2 regions of the Paenarthrobacter sp. PAE-2 genome follow, and region 2 is predicted to be linked to the other one. Evidence: predicted binding sites of a transcription regulator. Region 2 holds the regulator's gene; the other holds the start of a gene.
What was found. The regulator HrcA, encoded in region 2, represses chaperone genes, less so after heat shock. The targets are predictions, from matches to a motif close to TTNGCACTCGNNNNNNNCGAGTGCNAA.
Positions count from the first base shown of each region.

Region 1: the regulator HrcA is predicted to act here: its motif matches at 4,546-4,572, upstream of groES (co-chaperone GroES).

Region 1 covers NZ_JAPDNV010000006.1:52,147-62,558, reverse strand. The annotation lists gene OCL88_RS05195 (glutamate--cysteine ligase) at 1-422, opposite strand, end outside; gene OCL88_RS05190 (GTP-binding protein) at 584-1,714, shown strand; gene ykgO (type B 50S ribosomal protein L36) at 1,740-1,862, shown strand; gene OCL88_RS05180 (shikimate 5-dehydrogenase) at 1,941-2,759, shown strand; gene OCL88_RS05175 (THUMP-like domain-containing protein) at 2,801-4,033, opposite strand; gene OCL88_RS05170 (hypothetical protein) at 4,102-4,521, shown strand; gene groES (co-chaperone GroES) at 4,720-5,016, shown strand; gene groL (chaperonin GroEL) at 5,103-6,716, shown strand; gene OCL88_RS05155 (acyltransferase family protein) at 7,160-9,223, shown strand; gene OCL88_RS05150 (acyltransferase family protein) at 9,220-10,412, shown strand, end outside.
Region 2 covers NZ_JAPDNV010000008.1:72,909-82,358, forward strand. The annotation lists gene lepA (translation elongation factor 4) at 1-930, shown strand, start outside; gene hemW (radical SAM family heme chaperone HemW) at 931-2,160, shown strand; gene OCL88_RS07020 (DUF4870 domain-containing protein) at 2,201-2,614, opposite strand; gene OCL88_RS07025 (DUF3097 domain-containing protein) at 2,730-3,581, opposite strand; gene hrcA (heat-inducible transcriptional repressor HrcA) at 3,798-4,805, shown strand; gene dnaJ (molecular chaperone DnaJ) at 4,855-5,982, shown strand; gene OCL88_RS07040 (16S rRNA (uracil(1498)-N(3))-methyltransferase) at 5,985-6,761, shown strand; gene OCL88_RS07045 (GerMN domain-containing protein) at 6,798-7,829, opposite strand; gene OCL88_RS07050 (PhoH family protein) at 8,092-9,177, shown strand; gene ybeY (rRNA maturation RNase YbeY) at 9,174-9,450, shown strand, end outside.

The DNA.
Region 1 (10,412 bases), on a different contig from region 2:
ACGCCGTAGATCACCATCTGGCGTCCCCACCACTGGGTACGCTCGATCAACTTGGCGTAGCGCTCCTTGTCCGTCACCGGTTGGAGGAGGGGAGGGCTGAAGGGGTGGCTTCCGGCGCAGAAAACCTCAACGCCCATGGAATCCGTGACCTCGCGGACCGCTGCCAGCGAACGGCTGAGGTCTTCTTTGGCTTCTTTGACCGTGTTGCATACGCCTGTGACCAGTTCGACTGTATTGAGGAGCAGCTCCCGCTTGATATGGGGGTGCTCGTCGTCCTCGTTGAGGTCCGGATGATTGGCGGCGACGCCCCTGAGGACGTCGTTCGCGACCGAAACGAGTTCTCCTGTGCGTGCGCTGACGAGCCCCAGCTCCCATTCCACACCCAGCGTCGATTGCCTGGATGGCGCAAACTCTATGTGCACGTAGTCCCCTCGTTGTTTTGTCATTCGGCCGGACGCCGCCCCGCTGCGGGGCCGCCAGCGGTCGGATCAAGTCTAGTGCAGCCCAGGGCACCGGACGGGCGAAGGTTAACCTCTTCCCCCTTTCTTGCTATTGAGAACAATTCTCAATTATGATGGTTTTCATGCACATCACCGTCGTTAGCTCACTGGACACCCATTGCCGGGATTCTGCTGCTGCCCGGCTTGGCCGTACCCACGGCAACTCGGCGGTAGTCCTCCACGACCTCCTGGACGGGTCGCTCGTCCTGCGGAGGGTTTACCGGGACGGCCAACTCTTTGAGCGTGAAACCACGGTTCTGGAGCACGGCTGCCTCAGCTGCACCGTCCGCCTGGATGTGGTCCCTACCGCGGAGCGGCTCGCTTCCGGCGGCTTCGACCAAGTAGTCCTGGGACTCCCGCCGGGAGTGGCAGCAGCCATGGCGGCAGCCGAACTGAAACAGGCCCTGGATGGCCCCATGGTCATCGACAACGCGGTGCTGGCAGTCGACCCCGCGGAGCTCGAGGACCACATGTGGGACCGGCACACCCTGTATGAGTCCGGCTTCACCGCAATGCCCGAAGACGACCGGACCAGCGGTGAGTTCCTCATCGGAGAATTGGGCCACGTGGACTCCGTCATGCTGTTTCCGGGCCTCAGTGCCGGGCTGAGCGGTGAAACGCGGATTGACAGCGCGCACTGGCGGGCCGGCGTAGAACTCCTTGGGCAGTTGGCGCCGCATGCTGCCGTTATCGGATCCGCTGATAAGTTCACGCCTGGATGCTACGACCACGCCGAGGCAGTCGCCCGGACCAGGCCCGGTGAGGTTCGCCGTCCACAGGACGACGCCACGGGGACGTTCAGCACCGTCCTCCACGCTCTGTCCAAGCCACTCCATCCCGGCCGTTTTCGTGAAGTCCTGCCACAGCTGGCCGCCGGCACCCACTGGATGCGGGGCCGCCTTTGGATTGCCTCGGCCGCCAACATCCGGATCGCAGTTCAGGGGATAGGCCCTCGCGTTTGGCTCGAAAGCACAGGGCCCTGGACAGTCGACGCGGCCGCACAGGCAAAGCCGGACACCGGCGTCGACATAGTCCTTAACGGGCGCCCCCTCCATGGCGACCGCGGAACCGTGCTGGCCCTCACCGGACGGTCGGAAGACATGAACGCCCAAGAAATCAGGCAGCTGTTGGATGGCTGCCAGCTGACCGAGGCGGAGATGGAGGCCCAACCCGCGGCGTGGGATGACCCGTTCGAGCTCAGCAAAGCCCTCTAGCCCTACAACACAAAGGAGAACACCAATGAAAGTCCGCAACTCGCTCCGTGCCTTGAAGAAGATTCCCGGAGCCCAGATCGTGCGGCGGCGCGGACGCACGTTCGTGATCAACAAGCAGAACCCGCGCATGAAGGCCCGGCAAGGCTAGCCGGAACCACGGGCGGGTCGGCGTTCATAAATATGACTTAGTAGTCCACCCGCCCTGTCCGGGCTGTTTAATGGATGCATGCCCATCCTCAACAAAGACATGTCCCTGTGCATCTCGCTGGCTGCGCGACCCAGCAACATCGGGACCAGGTTCCATAACTATCTCTATGACCAGTTGGGCCTGAACTTCGTTTACAAAGCCTTCGCCCCCGCGGACATCACCCTGGCGGTCGCGGGCATCCGCGGGCTTCCCATCCGTGGCGCCGCAGTCTCCATGCCCTACAAGGAGCAGGTCATTGACCTGGTGGACGTCATGGACCCGTCAGCGAAGGCCATCGACTCCGTCAACACGATCGTGAACAATGACGGCGTCCTCACTGCCTACAACACCGACTACATTGCCATCGCGCGGCTCCTGAACGACCACGAGGTGCCGACCAGCCACTCAGTACTGCTCCGTGGCGCGGGCGGGATGGCCAAAGCAGTGGCCGCCGCCCTCCGTGACGCCGGGTTCACCGACGTGACTATCGTGGCGCGCAACGAAACCACGGGCAGGGCGCTCGCAGGGCTGTATGGCTTTACGTGGCGGGACGACGTGAACGGCTCCACAGCGGACCTCATCATCAACGTCACGCCGCTGGGCATGGCCGGTGCCGACGAGACTGCCCAGTCCTTCGACGACGCCACCATTGCAGCGGCGAAGGTGGTGTTCGACGTCGTCGCCTTGCCGTCTGAGACTCCGCTGATCGCTGCGGCGCGCCAGGCCGGCAAGCCCGTCATCACGGGAGCGGAAGTGATTGCCATCCAGGCGGAAGAACAGTTCGTTCTGTACACGGGCGTCCGTCCCACTCCCGAACAGGTCCGCGAAGCGTCGGAGTTTTCGCGGCGCCAAGCCTAAGGTCGGGCCCCGGGGCCCTCCCGCCAGCGCCCCGGCCTGTGTCAGGCGCTGACCGGCTCCACGACGACGGCCACCCTCTCCTCCCCGATCCGGGTGAGGACCAGGGTGGCTGTCTTGGGTTTTCCGGCTTTCCCGGCAGGTTTGCCCGGCAGGAGTTGCTTGCGGAGCTCTTCCGGCGTGACCGCTGTTCCGCGCTTCTTGATGTCCAGTACGCCGATTCCGTTCGCTTTTACCCAGGCCTTGAGGGCTTTGACGTTGTATGGCATGACGTCCAGCACCCGGTAGGCGCGGGCGAAGGGCGTGTCGCGCAGCTCCGGCGCGCAGATGTAGGCAATGTGCTCGTCCACCAAGTGGCCGTTCAGCATTCCTGCCACATCCGCGACGAGGCCCGCCCGGATCACTGCGCCGTCCGGCTCGTACAGGAATCCCTCCACGGGCCCGACGGCGGCTGCCGGGCCGCCGTCGAAATCCTCACCGCTGGTGATCTCCGCAGCGCCCTGGGGGCCGATTACCATGGCCGCCCGACGGACACCGGGCCGCGCCACTGCGTTGAACCACAGCGTCACCTCTGTGACGTCGCCCCCTACGGACACCCACTGCGCTTCGCAGCCTGCGGGAACTGATTCGTGAGGCATGCCCGGACCCATTTTGACGCCGACTGCGCGTCCCGTGGCGGCAAGGCCTTCCACGAACGACAACGGCGGAGAGAAAGCTTCCGGGTCCCAGATCCGCTTGGTTCCGGAGGTGGACGTGGTGCGCCGTGCCGGATCAAGCCACACCCCGTCCACGCCGTCCAGGTCAACGGAGGTGGCATCGGAATGAAGGACCTTGGCGTGGGGGAACGGCATGAGGTTGATAGTGGCGCACGCGGCTGTGGTCTCGTCCATTTCAACGGCGGTGACGTTGATGTCCATGGAGGCCATTGCCATGGAATCGGCGCCCAATCCACAACCCAGGTCAGCCACGTGCGAAATTCCGGCTTTGGCGAAACGTTCAGCGTGACGTGCCGCAACGTTGAGCCTGGTGGCTTGTTCCAGGCCGGCCTGGGTGAAGAGCATTTGCCGGGCGAACTCTCCGAACTTTGCCTCCGCGCGGGTCCTGAGGCGGGATTGGGTAAGGACCGCGGCGACCAGCTCTGCCGGGTGCCCGGCCTTGCGCAGTTCCTGGTTCACTGCCATGGCGTCGGCCTCTTTGTAGGGCCCTAACGAGGCGAGAAGCTCCCATCCTTCGGTAGTCAGCAACGGCGCGAGGTGGTCCTGGGGAGCGTGGGGCATGCCATCCAGCCTAACGTTTATGTCCCGCGGGCCGGGACGGGCCAGATCATCCGGATAGGGTTGTTTTCATGGAAGACACCGCAGCCCCGCAGCCCTCCGACACCAACAATCCGGACGACCACAGTTCCGCCCGTTCCGGAGCCGAAGAGCATAGCCCGGGCCGGTCGCTTTCTGCTTACGCCCGCCCGGCGTTGATCGCCGGCGTCGTTATCGCCGTCGTCTGCGTGGCGCTGTTGATCGTTATTTTCGCCTTGGACGCCTTCAACGCAGCTGCCTATTCCGTCTCCGGAAAAAACATTGGCGACGCGACGGACGAGGCCCGCGATATCCGCGAGCTGCACAGCGGCGCCCGTGCAGGGGGAATCATCGGTCTGGTGATCTCCGGCGTCGTAGCTATCGGCGCCGGCGTCGTGCTGTACCTGAACCGCGGAACGGCGGGCGGCAACGACGACGAGGACTACGATCTCGAGGACCTCCGGGATAAGTAGTCCGGGTTCACCCATGACGAAATGCTGGCACTCACCTTGACCGAGTGCTAACGCCTTACATAGAGTCTTGTTAGCACTCTCCCCGTGAGGGTGCTAACCACTACCGCCAGGTACGCTGCCGGCACCGCGACGACGGTTGCACGCCTCGGCACCCTTGTTCTTAGTCCATGAATCAGCTCATGAAAAGGAGAGATCCGAGTGTCGGTCTCGATTAAGCCTCTTGAGGATCGTATTGTTGTTCGCCCGCTCGAAGCAGAGCAGACCACGGCTTCCGGCCTGGTCATTCCGGACTCCGCACAGGAGAAGCCGCAGGAGGGCGAAGTTGTTGCAATCGGCCCCGGCCGCTTCGATGACAACGGCAACCGCGTGCCGGTTGACGTAGCTGTTGGCGACGTCGTTATCTACTCCAAGTACGGTGGAACCGAAGTCAAGACCGGTGGCAACGAGTACCTCGTTCTGTCCGCCCGCGACGTCCTCGCGATCGTCGTAAAGTAACTTCCTGGAATCCCGCGCTGCAGGCCCGCTTGGAATATCTTCCAGCCGCCTGCGGTGCGGGTTTTCCGTTCTGAAAGGACATAACCATGGCAAAGCAGCTTGCGTTTAACGACGCTGCCCGCCGGTCCCTCGAGGCCGGTATCGACAAGCTCGCCAACACCGTCAAGGTGACGCTTGGTCCCCGCGGCCGCAACGTCGTCCTGGACAAGAAGTGGGGCGCCCCCACGATCACCAACGACGGCGTGACGATCGCCCGCGAAGTTGAGCTGGACGACCCCTACGAGAACCTTGGCGCACAGCTTGCCAAGGAAGTCGCCACCAAGACCAACGATGTTGCCGGTGACGGTACCACCACCGCCACCGTGCTTGCACAGGCCCTGGTCAAGGAAGGCCTGCGCAACGTTGCAGCCGGCGCCGCACCGGGCGAAATCAAGCGCGGCATCGAGGTTTCCGTCGAGGCCGTTGCCGCCCGCCTGCTGGAGAACGCCCGCGAAGTCGAAGGCACCCAGGTTGCCAACGTCGCTGCCATCTCCGCGCAGAGCGAAGAGGTTGGCGAACTGCTGGCGGAGGCCTTCGGCAAGGTGGGCAAGGATGGGGTCATCACCATCGAAGAGTCTTCCACTACCCAGACCGAACTCGTCCTCACCGAAGGCATGCAGTTCGACAAGGGCTACCTTTCCCCGTACTTCGTCACCGACGCAGAACGCCAGGAAGCCGTCCTCGAAGACGCCCTGATCCTGATCAACCAGGGCAAGATCTCCTCGCTGCAGGAATTCCTGCCGCTGCTGGAGAAGGCGCTGCAGGCCTCCAAGCCGCTCTTCATCATCGCCGAGGACATCGAGGGCGAAGCCCTGTCCACGCTGATCGTCAACCGCATCCGCGGCACGCTCAACGTTGTTGCCGTCAAGGCTCCCGGCTTCGGCGACCGCCGAAAGGCCATGCTGCAGGACATCGCCACCCTCACCGGTGCGCAGGTTGTTTCCCCGGACCTGGGCCTGAGCCTGGACACCGTTGGTCTGGAGGTGCTGGGTACGGCCCGCCGTATCACCGTCACCAAGGACCACACCACCATTGTTGACGGCGCCGGAACCGAGCAGGACGTTGCGGACCGCGTTGCCCAGCTCCGTGCTGAGCTCGCCCGCACCGACTCCGACTGGGACCGCGAGAAGCTGCAGGAACGCCTGGCCAAGCTGGCCGGCGGCATCGGCGTCATCAAGGTTGGCGCTGCTACCGAAGTGGAGCTCAAGGAAAAGAAGCACCGCATCGAGGACGCTGTTTCCTCTACGCGTGCCGCCCTTGAAGAAGGCATCGTTTCCGGCGGTGGCTCGGCCCTCATCCACGCTCTCAAGGCCCTGGACGAGGACCCGGCCGTCAAGGCACTCGAAGGCGACGCCGCCGCTGCGGTTGGCATCGTCCGCCGTGCACTGACCCAGCCGCTGCGCTGGATTGCCCAGAATGCAGGCTTTGACGGCTACGTTGTGGTTGCCAAGGTTTCCGAGCTCGAGGCGAACCACGGCTTCAACGCCAAGTCCGGCGAGTACGAGGACCTGACGGCTGCCGGCATCATCGACCCCGTCAAGGTCACCCGCTCCGCCCTCCGCAACGCCGCTTCGATCGCTGCCCTGGTTCTCACCACCGAGACCCTGGTTGCCGAGAAGCCGGCCGAGGAAGAAGACGCACACGCAGGCCACCAGCACTAGGCTGCCTGCCCCAAAGAGCCCCGGTCACGCCCAGTGGCCGGGGCTTTTTGCTGCCTCGCCGCGGCTGCAAACGGTCCCTCTATCACCTCCCGCCGGCTTTCGGCCGTCCCTCTATCACGTCCCGCCGGCTTTCGGCCGTCCCTCCATCACGTCCCGGTCCCGGCCGACGTCATTGGGTCGGAAGCCCGGCAACCGGCTGATTCTTTGCGTGGAATGCGTCACATTGCGGTCGGTAGTCTTGACTAAGTACCCTTATTATCGTTTTGCCTCGTCACAGCAGTGTTGGTCCTCCGGGCGCAGCCCCGGCACGGTCCCGATCCTTAGTGCAAGGTGCGCTGATTGGCGTTCCCCCGCGCCTCCGGTCAAGCCACTTGACTGGGTCGCATGCTCCAAACCGCATATGATGGAACCTTTGCAAAATAGCCCCTGAGGAATCGCCTAACGTGTCTGCATCAACGATCCAACAGCCCGCCCGTCCCGACAGGCGGGCTCATGGACCCGTTGCCAAGTCAAAATTCCGCCCGGAAATACAGGGTCTCCGTTCGCTCGCAGTCCTTATGGTGGTCAGCTACCACATCTGGATCGGCCGCGTCTCCGGCGGTGTGGACGTCTTCCTGCTGATCTCGGCGTTCCTCATGACGCTCCAGTTCACCGGGCGCTACAAGCAGCGCCGTCCCATGGACTTGGTCCGGCATTGGCTGCACCTGTTCCGGCGCCTGCTGCCGGCCGTCGTCGTCGTTCTGCTTGGCACCCTGGCCGCCACCTTTGTGTTCCTGCCGCCCACGCGGTGGGTGGAAGTGGTGAACCAAGGCTGGGCGTCGTTGTTCTATTTTGAGAACTGGCTGCTTCAGACGCTGGCGGTCAACTACTACGCAACAGACCACAGCCTCGCCAGCCCCCTCCAGCACTTCTGGTCGCTGTCCATCCAAGGGCAGGTGTTCATCCTGTGGCCGGCCATTTTCGCCGCCGTGGCAGTGGTGTGCCGGAAGTTCCAGCTCCGTTACCGGGCGTCGTTGGCCTACGTTTTCGCGCTGATCTTCATCGCTTCGCTGACGTACTCCATCATCTTCACCGCCAACAACCAGGCGGTGGCCTACTTCGATACGTTCGCCCGGCTATGGGAATTTGCCTTGGGAACCTTGGTTGCCCTGATCCTGCCTGCCCTCGACTTCTCCAAACCCGTCCGTGTGGTGATGGGTTGGGTGGGGGTCGCCGCCATGCTCAGTTGCGGCATCCTCCTGCAGGTGCAGACGGCGTTCCCGGGCTTCGTCGCCCTGTGGCCAACCCTTGCCGCCGTTGCCGTCATCGCAGCAGGCCAAACGGGCAGCCGCCTCGGCGTGGACCGCATCCTGAGTTCAAAGTTCCTCGTCCGCCTGGGGGACAATTCCTACGGGCTATATCTGTGGCATTGGCCCATCCTGGTGATCTACCTGGCTTGGAGCGGCAAGGACCACGCCGGTTGGTTGTCCGGCTCGGCGATCATTGCCCTTGCTTTGGGCCTGGCATTCCTTACCACCAAGTACGTGGAGAAGCCCTTCCGCGAATGGAAGTGGCCGGAGGTGAAGCGGCGCCGCGCTGCCATCTCCATCGCCGTATGCCTGGCGGTTGCCAGCGCTCCGATGGTGGGCTTCCAGTACAAGCAGTACCTTGACCAAAAGGCCGCTGAAACCCAAGCCTTCAATGACAACCCCGGCGCGCACGCGTTGCTTCCGGGTTACGTCAATCTGGTGAGCGAGGGAGCCAAGACCCTGCCCACGGCCGAGCAGTTGCCGGAGGATTGGGCCCGCCTGAACGGCACGTGCGAGGGCGCCGACAAACCCGAGGACAAGCTCCTCGCGGAGAACTGCCAGCAAAACGATGTTGGCGATGACGCCGTGAAGAACATTGTGGTGCTGGGGGATTCCCATTCCCAGCAATGGCTTGCGGCCCTTGGCCCCATGGCCGAAGCGCATCGCTGGAAGGTGACGGCGCTCCTCCTGGGCGGCTGCCATTTCATGCCGGAAAACCCGGACGCGGAGGACCAGTGCAACGAGTTCAACTCTGCGGCCTTCCGCTACGTGGCGTCTCAGACTCCGGACGCAGTGTTCATGGTGGGCACCATGGCATCCCCATCGTCCCCGGATGAAAAGCTTGTTTATGGTTTCGACCAGACCGTCACCAATCTCAACGACCTCGGCATCCAGGTGGTGGCCGTCCGCGACAACCCCCGGTACGACTACAACGTGACCGAGTGCGCCCTCGCCAAGGGCGTGGACAGTGCCGAGTGCAAGTCGGACCAGCCCGATGTCCTTGCACCAACCAGTCCGTTCGCCCAGGTGCAGGGAACTTTCGGTAACGCCGCGTTCCTGGACATGACCGATTTCCTTTGTGACGGAACCACGTGCCCCAGCGTCATCGGCAATGTGTTCGTCTACCTTGACGACAACCACTTGTCCCGGACTTACGTCAAGAGCATGGGCGATATGTTCTCCGAGAGGTGGTTTGCCGCGACTGGATGGGCGCAATGACGGAACAGACAAAAAGCACGACGGCGGAACGCACCTTCCGGCCGGAGGTCCAGGGCCTGCGGGCCCTGGCCGTGTTGATGGTCGTCACGTACCACATCTGGCTCGGCCGGGTGTCGGGCGGGGTGGACGTATTCCTGCTCATCTCGGCATTCCTGCTGACGCTGTCCTTCACCAGGAAACTTGAAGGCGGCAAGCCCCTGCGCCTGCTGCAGCACTGGCTGCACGTGTTCAAGCGGTTGCTGCCCGCCGTCGTCGTTGTGCTGCTGGGAGTCCTCACTGCCACGTGGGCGTTTGTCCCGCAGAGCCGCTGGCCGGACGTTCTGGCGGAGGCCTGGGCCTCTTTGCTGTACCGGCAGAACTGGCAACTGGCTGATTCCGCCGTGGACTACTATGCCCAGAACCATTCAGGCGCCAGCCCCCTCCAGCATTTCTGGTCTTTGTCGATCCAAGGTCAGGTCTTCATCCTGTGGCCGTTGATCTTCGCCGCCGTGGCCCTGCTGCAGCCCTTCCTCGCCAAGGCCTTCCCCGGCAGGAAGGCAGCGGGCCACCGGTCTTTGCTCCTGGTGGCGTTCGGGGCCGTCTTCGTGGCGTCGCTGGTGTACTCCATCGACCAGACGGCCAGCAACCAAAGCTACGCCTACTTCGACACCCGCACCCGGCTGTGGGAATTCGCGCTGGGATCCTTGCTCGCCCTGGCCTTGCCGTACCTGAAACCGGGTCCCAAGCTCCGCGTGTTCCTCGGCTGGGGCGGCCTGGCTGCCATGCTTTCCTGTGGACTGGTGCTCACGGTTAACCGTTCGTTCCCCGGCTTTGTTGCCCTGTGGCCCACCCTGGCCGCGGCCGCAGTGATCGTGGCAGGGCAAAGCGGAAGCAGGATCGGAGCCGACCGCTTCCTTGCCTCCCGCCCGGTGGTCATGGTGGGGGACAACTCCTACGCCTTGTACCTGTGGCACTGGCCGGTCCTGGTGTTCTTCCTCCTGGTGACGGAAACCGCCACGCCCAACCTGCTGCAAGGACTGGCCATCATGGCCGTTTCCATGATCCTGGCGGTGGCCACTACCCGGTTCGTGGAACGTCCCATGCGCCGCTGGGAGTGGCCCAACGTGCGCTCCTGGCGTGCCGCCGTCGTGATTGCCTCCTGCGGTGCCCTGCTCGCGCTGCCTGTCACCGCATGGCAGGGTGCCATCTC
Region 2 (9,450 bases):
GTCTTCTCCGGCCTCTACCCCTTGGACGGCACGGACTACCCGGTACTCCGCGACGCCTTGGAAAAGCTCATGCTCAATGACGCCGCCCTGGTCTACGAGCCTGAGACGTCAGCTGCGCTGGGCTTCGGTTTCCGCGTCGGCTTCCTCGGTTTGCTGCACCTCGAGATCACGCGCGAACGTTTGGAACGCGAGTACAACCTCGACCTCATCTCTACTGCTCCCAACGTGGAGTATGAGGTCACCTTGGAAGACAAGCGGGTTGTCCACGTCACCAACCCCAGCGAGTACCCCACGGGCAAGATCGCCGAGGTCCGCGAACCGATGGTCTCCGCTACCGTCCTGGCACCCAACGAGTTCGTCGGCGCCATCATGGAGCTGTGCCAGAGCCGCCGCGGCCAGATGAAGGGCATGGACTACCTGTCCGAGGACCGTGTCGAACTCCGTTACTGGATCCCGCTGGCCGAGATCGTGTTCGACTTCTTCGATCTCCTGAAGTCCAAGACGCGCGGGTACGCCTCGCTGGACTGGAAGGCCGACGGCGAGCAAGTGGCCGACCTCGTCAAGGTGGACATCCTGCTTCAAGGTGAACAAGTGGACGCGTTCAGTGCCATCACGCACCGCGACAAGGCCTATTCCTATGGTGTGATGATGACCGGGAAGCTCCGCGAGCTCATTCCCCGGCAGCAGTTCGAGGTGCCCATCCAGGCTGCCATTGGCTCCCGCATCATCGCCCGCGAGAGCATCCGGGCCATCCGCAAGGACGTTCTTGCCAAGTGCTACGGCGGTGACATCACCCGTAAGCGCAAACTGCTGGAAAAGCAGAAGGAAGGCAAGAAGCGCATGAAGATGGTGGGTCGCGTCGAGGTGCCGCAGGAAGCCTTCATCGCTGCCCTCACCACTGACGAGTCGAAGGACAAGGCAAAGAAGTAAATGCCAAGCGTCCTGCCTTTGGGCGACCCGGCACCTGCTGACGGCTTGCTGCCGTCGCAGGTGCTCGCCGACGTCGGACGCCGGAAGTTCGGCTTGTACGTCCACATACCGTTCTGCGCGGTGCGGTGCGGCTACTGCGATTTCAACACCTACACCGCCACTGAGCTGGGCGGGGGAGCCTCACAAGCTGCCTACTCAGGTACCGCAGCGTCGGAGGTCGACTTCGCCGCAAAAGTGCTTGAGGATTCAGGCCTGCCGCGGCGTCCCATGAGTACCGTTTTCTTTGGCGGTGGCACGCCCACGCTGCTGCCGGCCGAAGACCTCGCGGAGATACTGCGGACCGCAGTGGGGCATTGGGGACTGGAAGACGGCGCTGAGGTCACCACGGAGGCCAACCCGGATTCGGTAACCCGTGAGTCGCTGCAGGTCCTCAAGGACGCCGGCTTCACCCGCGTCTCCTTTGGCATGCAGTCGGCAGTCCCGCACGTCCTCAAGGTACTGGACCGGACCCACACGCCCAGCCGCGTCCCCCAGGTTGTCCAGTGGGCCCGGGAAGCAGGGCTGGCCGTCAGCCTCGACCTGATTTACGGGACGCCGGGGGAGTCCATGGCTGACTGGCGGGAGTCGTTGGAGACCGCGCTCTCCTACGAGCCCGACCACGTCAGCGCCTACGCCTTGATCGTGGAGGAGGGGACCAAGCTTGCCGCCCAGATCCGCCGCGGCGAAGTGCCCGGCATCGACGACGACGACCACGCCGCCAAGTATGAACTTGCCGACCAGCTGATCTCGGAAGCCGGCCTGGGCTGGTATGAGGTCAGCAACTGGGCCAGGACACCGGAACAGGCTTGCCGCCACAACCTGGCGTACTGGCGCGGCGACGACTGGTGGGGTATCGGCCCCGGAGCGCATTCCCATGTGGGCGGCGTCCGGTGGTGGAACGTCAAGCACCCCGCTGCCTATGCTTCCCGCCTGGTGGCCGGAGAATCTCCGGCTGCGGGCAGGGAAACGCTCGACGCCGGAACACGGGATGTGGAGCGGATCATGCTGGAGGCGCGGCTTGTGTCGGGCCTGGCCATAGATGGCTTGGACAAGGACGGCAGGCGTGCTGTGGCGGGTTTGATAGCCGATGGCCTGGCCGAACCTGCTGCGGCCTTCCAAGGACGCTTGGTGTTGACCCTTAAGGGACGTTTGTTGGCCGATGCGGTAGTGCGGCGCATCCTGCCGGACTGACTTACGGAAGATCGGCCCTGCGGAAAGATCGGCGTCGCCGCTACTTGATCCAGCGAAGGTTGAAGCGGTAGCGGTGCGGCTGGCCGTGGTTCACGCGGATGCCGGCGGAGACGGAGAAGCACGTCAGTGCCACCCAGATTGCCGTGGCGATGACGGCAAAGATGTTCCCCACAACCGGTAGCAGCACGAGGATGTTCGCTACGGCCGCTGCAATGGTGGGCGGCAGCGTGAAGTTGAGCGCTTCCTTGGATTCCTGCGCTGTAAAGGGACCCCTGTCGCGGAAAATCAAGTAAATCAGCAGCGAGGGAAGGCACCCGAGGATTCCACCGAAGTGCGCCAGGGTTGCCCACTGGCGGTCCTCGCTGGCTGTGAGAGGGAGTGCGTTTGCAGGCGCGCCATGGTACTGGGGCTGACCTGCGGCCCTGCCCGGTTCTTCTGGGGCGTTCTCTGACACGTTGGTTCCCTTTGCTTTAAAAAATGCTGCGGTGTTGCTGTCCCAGAATATAGGGTCCGGGGCTGTTCCGGGACCAACCCGCCGCCCGCCGCCGTCGGACGCCCAGGCGCTGGAGTCAGGGCACGGTGAGGAAGTCGATGACTTCCTCCACGCGGCCCAGGAGGGATGCTTCAAGGTCGGCGTAGGTGCGGACCGCGCCCAAAAGGCGCTGCCAGCCGAGTCCGATGTCCTCCGCAGTCTCGTGCGGCCAGCCAAAAGCACGCAGGATCCCCGTCTTCCAGTCCGTACCGCGGGGAACATCGGGCCATTGGGCGATGCCAAGGACCTTGGGCCGGATCGCCTGCCAGACATCTACGTAGGGGTGTCCCACGATCAGGACGTTGCCGGCAGCGCCCGGCAAAGTCATCGCTTCGGCGGCGATCCGCGATTCCTTGGAGCCGGCTACGAGGTGGTCCACGAGGATTCCCAGCTTGCGCCCCGGGCCGGGGTTGAAGGCTGCTATCGCGGCTTTGAGGTCATCCACCCCGTGCAGGGGCTCGACGACGATGCCCTCCACGCGGAGGTCGTCACCCCATACTTTTTCCACGAGTTCCGCATCGTGCTTGCCCTCCACCCAGATACGGCTCGCTTTGGCCACCTGGGCGCGTTGGCCACTGACGCGCACGGAACCCGAGGCTGTCCGTGTGGGGGAGGCTGCAGTGGCGGGTGCCTTGGGCGCGGGAGGCAGGAGCCGGATGGGCTGACCTTCCAGCAGGAAGCCGAAGCCCAGCTGGAAGGACTTGGTTTTTCCGCGCCGGTCTTCGAGGGCTACGATGTGCATCCCGCCGGACTTTTCCACGCGGGTGACCGCACCCACCCAACCGGATTGGGCATCCTCCAGCACCATCCCGCGTTGCACGGGTACCTCCGGTAGCCGGCGTTGGGCAGGAGCGGTCAGGTCCTGTGGACCCCAGGTGTCATAAGCCAAGGAATGACCTAACTCTTCGGGCTTGGACGGCTGCCGGGCCGCAGTCGCCGCCGGGCCTGCCATGGATGTCTGCGCGGGCGGTTTCAATGCTAGCAACGCGGTGGCCCATACTAGACTTGTTAGCACTTGGGCATGTCGAGTGCTAAGCAAAAGGGTCAGCTGAAGGTCCCTCGTGCATCAGTGCATGGGCCGGATGGTCTGTCAGGAGGTGTTGGAATGAGTGAGCCACGCAAACTCGAAGTTCTGCGTGCCATTGTTGAGGACTACGTACATTCGCGGGAGCCTGTTGGTTCCAAGGCCCTGGTAGAACGCCACCACCTGGGCGTATCCAGTGCGACCATCCGCAACGACATGGCGGTGCTTGAAGAAGAGGGGCTGATCGCAGCACCACACACCAGCGCCGGCCGTATTCCGACGGACAAGGGCTACCGCCTGTTCGTGGACCGGATCTCCCAGGTTAAGCCCCTGTCGGCCGCTGAGCGTCGTGCCATCCACTCCCTGCTTGAGGGTCCGGATGATATTGACGACATCCTTGAGCGGACCGTCAGGCTCCTGTCGCAGCTGACCAACCAGGTCGCCGTCGTGCAGTATCCGCACTCCAAGCGCGCCGTGGTGCGCCATGTGGAGTTCGTCCTCCTCGGGCCAAAGCAAGTGCTCGTGGTGCTGATTGCCGACACTGGAAGCGTTGGGCAGAAGGTCATCGATGCCGGTGCCGACGTTGCCAACGAGGCCCTCATGGCGCTGCGTTCACGCTTCCTGGGCAGCATCGCAGGCACGCAGATGGACCTCCTTCCACAGGTCTTGCCGTCCGTGGTGGCGTTGTGCCCGCCGGAGCTGCGGGGACTCGCCCAGATGCTGGCCAACGGACTCCAGGCCCTCAGCGATACCAGCAAGGAAGAGCGGATCCTGATGGCCGGCACGGCCAACCTCGCCCGTTCCAACGTGGACTTCCCCCTGAGCATAGGACCCGTGCTGGAGGCCCTTGAGGAACAAGTTGTCATGCTCCGGTTGTTGTCGGACATGGGGGATGATCCGCGCGGCGTGACGGTGAGCATCGGCCGGGAAAATCCCTACGACGGCCTGGCCGAGGCCTCCGTGGTGGCTACCGGCTACGGTTCCGGCGCCAAGGTTGGAATCCTCGGTCCCACCCGTATGGACTACCCCACCACCATGGCGGCAGTCCGCGCCGTAGCGCGCTACCTTTCCCGAATTCTCGGCGGCTGAAACCGGCCGTCACCAAAGACCGCAGTACAACAAGGAAGAGATACCGACTTTGAGCAGCCACTATGACGTTTTGGGAGTCTCGCCGGAAGCCACCGGGGAAGAGATCAAAAAGGCGTACCGCAAGTTGGCGCGCAAGCTCCACCCGGATGTGAATCCGGGGGAGGATGTCGCCGAACGCTTCAAGGCCGTGACCCACGCTTACGAAGTCCTGTCAGACCCGCAAAAACGCAGGGTGTACGACGCCACGGGCAATGAAAACGGAACGGACAACGGATTCGGCGGCGGCTATTCCGGGCAAGGCTTTGCCTTCCAGGACATTTTCGACACCTTCTTCGGCGGGGGCGGGGGTCACGGAGGTCCCGCGTCCCGCGTGCGTCGTGGCCAGGACGCCCTCATCAGCGTGCGCATTGATCTCAAGGACGCCGTGTTCGGCGTCAACAAGAAGCTCGAAGTGGACACGGCTGTTGTGTGCCCCACCTGTGACGGCAGCTGCTGCCGTCCGGGTACCCACCCGGAACGTTGTGACATTTGTGGCGGCAGTGGCCAGGTCCAGCGCGCTGTGCGCTCCATTCTGGGCCAGGTCATGACCACCGCGCCCTGCGGATCCTGTGAAGGATTCGGCACCATCATCAAGGATCCCTGCAACGAGTGCAGTGGCCAGGGCAGGATCCGCAGCCGCCGGTCCCTCACCATCAAAGTACCCGCCGGTGTGGCCACGGGGACCCGTATCCAGCTGTCCGGCCAGGGCGAGGCAGGCCCCGCCGGTGGTCCGGCAGGCGACCTGTACGTGGAGATCCGCGTCAACAGCGATTCCACCTATATCCGCGAAGGGGACGATCTCCACGCCACGCTAAGTGTACCCATGACTGCAGCCGCCCTGGGCACGGAGTTGACCCTGGAGACCTTCGACGGTCCGCAGGAGATCGATGTGAAGGCCGGTACGCAGTCCGGCGAGATCATCACCCTGCGCGGGCTCGGCGTGACGCATCTTCGCGGTTACGGCCGCGGCGACCTCAAAGTGCACCTGCACGTGGAGACGCCAACCAAGCTGGACGCCGCCCAGGAAGACCTGCTCCGTCAACTCGCCAAACTCCGCGGAGAACAGTTCACGGACGGGAAGCTCGTTGCCAGCGGCGGGATGTTCGCAAAGCTGCGGGACAAGCTCGGTAACCTGTAGCGGTGAGCAACCCCGTATTCTTCGCCCCCACCGGCAGCCTTGACGGATTGGTGTCCGGGTCCGTCTTTGTCCTGGAGGGCCCGGAGGCGCGGCACGCCGTGACAGTGAAGCGTCTGTCCGCAGGCGAACCGGTGGATATTTCCGATGGTGCGGGCGCCAGGCTGACGGGTAGGGTCTCCGAGGCAGGGCAAGGCTTGCTGTCCGTGGTTGCGGAAGAAGTAGCCTTTGAGGAACGTCCCGCTGTCCGGTTGGTGCTCGTGCAGGCGCTGGCCAAAGGAGACCGCGACGAACTCGCCATCGAAACGGCTACCGAGCTCGGCATTGATGCTGTGATCCCCTGGCAGGCGGAGCGCTCCATTGTGCGGTGGAAGGGCGATCGCGCCGCGAAAGCGCACGCAAAGTGGCAGTCCGTAGTGACCGCAGCAGCGAAACAAGCACGCCGGGCCTGGATTCCTGAGGTCAGGAACCTGGTGGACACAACAGCCTTGGCCAAAGCGGCAGCCGCGGCGGACCTGGCGGTGATCCTCCACGAGGATGCCAAGAACTCCCTGCGTTCGGTGATTGAGGAGGCCGGGATCCTCGCGGACAGCGGCCCGGACGCCGCGGGGGAAGTCCTCCTGATCGTCGGTCCAGAGGGTGGGATGGCTCCCCGTGAGGTGACCAGGCTCAGCGATGCCGGCGCGGTGACGGCGCTTTTGGGCCACCACGTCTTGCGATCGTCAACGGCCGGACCAGCCGCCGTCGTTCTGTTGAGCGATATCCTGGGCCGCTGGCGCTAGCGGGCGGCGGACCGGCCCAACCACCCGGGCCACGTCTTACTCGACCTTGAAGAGGCGGGTGTCCAGGGTGGTCTCGTCTGCGCGGCCGGATTCATCCACCTGGACAACCCGGAGTTCATACTTGCCGGGCTTCAGCGTGGCCCCAAAGGAGAAAACCCCGTACTGTCCGGGATCTCCGGTCGGCTTCGCCTGGCCGGTGAGCTTGCTGATCCGCGTTCCGGAGCCGTTGTCCTGGAGGATCTGCCAGTTCACGGGCTTTGAACTGTCGGTGCTGCGCCCGTTGAACTTCACCGCACCCGCGGGCACCGAGGCGTCTTCCTGAGGATCGATGATCCACAGCGGCGCTACCAGTGATGCATCACGTGCCATGGGCTGGCCCAGCTTCACCTGCCCGAACGCCATGAAGTCCGTGTGCCCGTCCACCAGGATGACTACCTGGATCTGCTGGCCCGAGTTGATCAGGCCCGAGGAGGACGCCGCCGCCGACGCCGTGTAGACCAGCTGCTGTACGGCTCTTTGGGCCATCCCGGCGTCGAGGTTGGCGTTGAACGCATCCCGGGAGATGTCCACTGTGATGACGTTCTTGCCGGAGATGGAAGTGGCCAGGCTTCCGGGATCCTGCCATGGCGTGAAGAAGTCGTGGTCCAAGGGCTTCTGCGCCATCATGATCCGAAGCGCCGTGGTCACCGGGTTCTCATCGCCGGAGATGTCCCTGAACTCTCGGTACAGGTAGACGTTGTCCTTGCTGCGCCCGATCCAATAGACGGGAATTTTGGTCGAAGCCTGGGTTGTCTCAAGGGGGGCATTGCTGGCGGGAGCGTCCTGGACGCTGATGGGAGGTCCCGAGGTGGCCGGTGTGTTGCCGCCGTTGGCTATGCAGCCCGTCAGCAAAAGGACAGCAAGCATCGCAGGCGCCGCTACTGCGGATTTTCTCCGCCGCTGCGCGCCTTGCTGGTTGTTTGCCGGCTTGGTGATGGGGGTTCCTTGCCTCGCGGCCGACGTTTCCGGGCGGCCGGTAGTGCGTACAGTGTTGTTCCTGCTTCTTCCTGCTTTGTCAGCTTGGCACATGAACGACGGCGTCCTGCCGGCTTTTGGGGGTACCGGGGCAACTGCAACAGGATTGATATCGGCCCGATGCCGAGTTGAGACAAATTCGTAACGGCCTTGATTCGATGCTGTGAAAGCCCCCACGGAAAGGGGCCGGGCTGCGGTCTGCTGGCGTAGGATTGGAGGCATTCCCGCAGGCGGGCATCCGTGAGGATGGGCGCACCACGGACATATGGATAATGACTGAACCAACCGGAGGAGATCAGGCCGTACGGCCAGCACTATGAGTGAATCCCTGAATGGGCGGTTGCGGACCGGAAACGGAAACGCCGCGGCCACCGAGTTCCCGCACACGCTACCGGGCACGCGCACGGAAATCGTCACGTTCGACAACTCCGATCAAATGATTCACTCGCTGGGCAGCCATGATGAGGCCTTGCGCTACATCGAGGATCAGTTTCCCGACGTCAATTTCCACGTTCGTGGCAACGAGCTGTCCATGTCCGGGCCTTCGACTGTTATTCCGCGGATCATGCGGCTCCTGGAGGAAGTCCGGGGGCTGGTGGCCAAGGGAACCGTGGTCACTCCGGATGTGCTGCAGCAGCTGGTTTCCCTCCTGCGTTCCCAGTCCGTGCAGAACCCCGTGGACGTGCTGACCCACAACATCCTGTCCAGCAGGGGCAGGACCATCCGGCCCAAGACCCTGAACCAGAAGAACTACGTCGATGCCATCGACGGGAACACGGTGATCTTCGGCATCGGTCCTGCCGGTACCGGCAAGACGTACCTGGCAATGGCGAAAGCCGTGCAAGCGCTCCAGAACAAGGAAGTCAGCAGGATCATCCTGACCCGGCCGGCGGTGGAAGCGGGGGAGCGGCTTGGCTTCCTGCCCGGAACCCTGAGTGACAAGATCGATCCCTATCTTCGGCCGTTGTATGACGCTTTGCACGACATGATGGACCCTGAATCGATTCCGCGGCTCATGGCGGCGGGGACCATTGAAGTTGCCCCGCTCGCCTACATGCGTGGCCGCACCCTGAACGATGCCTTCATCATTTTGGACGAGGCACAAAACACCACGCCTGAGCAGATGAAGATGTTCCTCACCAGGCTTGGGTTCGGCTCGAAGATGGTTGTCACCGGCGATGTGACCCAGATCGATTTGCCGTTCGGTGCCACCTCCGGCCTGCGCATTGTCCGGGAAATCCTCACGGGGATCGACGACGTCAATTTCTCGATCCTTGAGGCCGGCGACGTCGTCCGGCACCGCCTTGTGGCAGACATCGTTTCCGCGTACAGCAAGTGGGATGACGCCCACCGGCCCGTAGCAGCGGCCGGCGCACAACACAAACGTGGAGAACGCAAATGAGCATTGAAGTCAACAACGAGTCCGGCGTGGAGGTGGACGAGGAACAGCTGGTAACACTGTCCCGGTTCATCTTCGAACGCCTGTATATCCACCCGCAGGCCGAACTGTCCATCCTTTTGGTGGATGAAGCTGCCATGGAAAAGCTGCACATCGAACTCATGGACGAGCCTGGAGCAACCGATGTCCTCTCGGTTCCGATGGATGAGCTGACGCCGGGGACTCCGGACAAGCCCACGCCGCAGGGCATGCTCGGAGATATCGCCATCTGCCCGC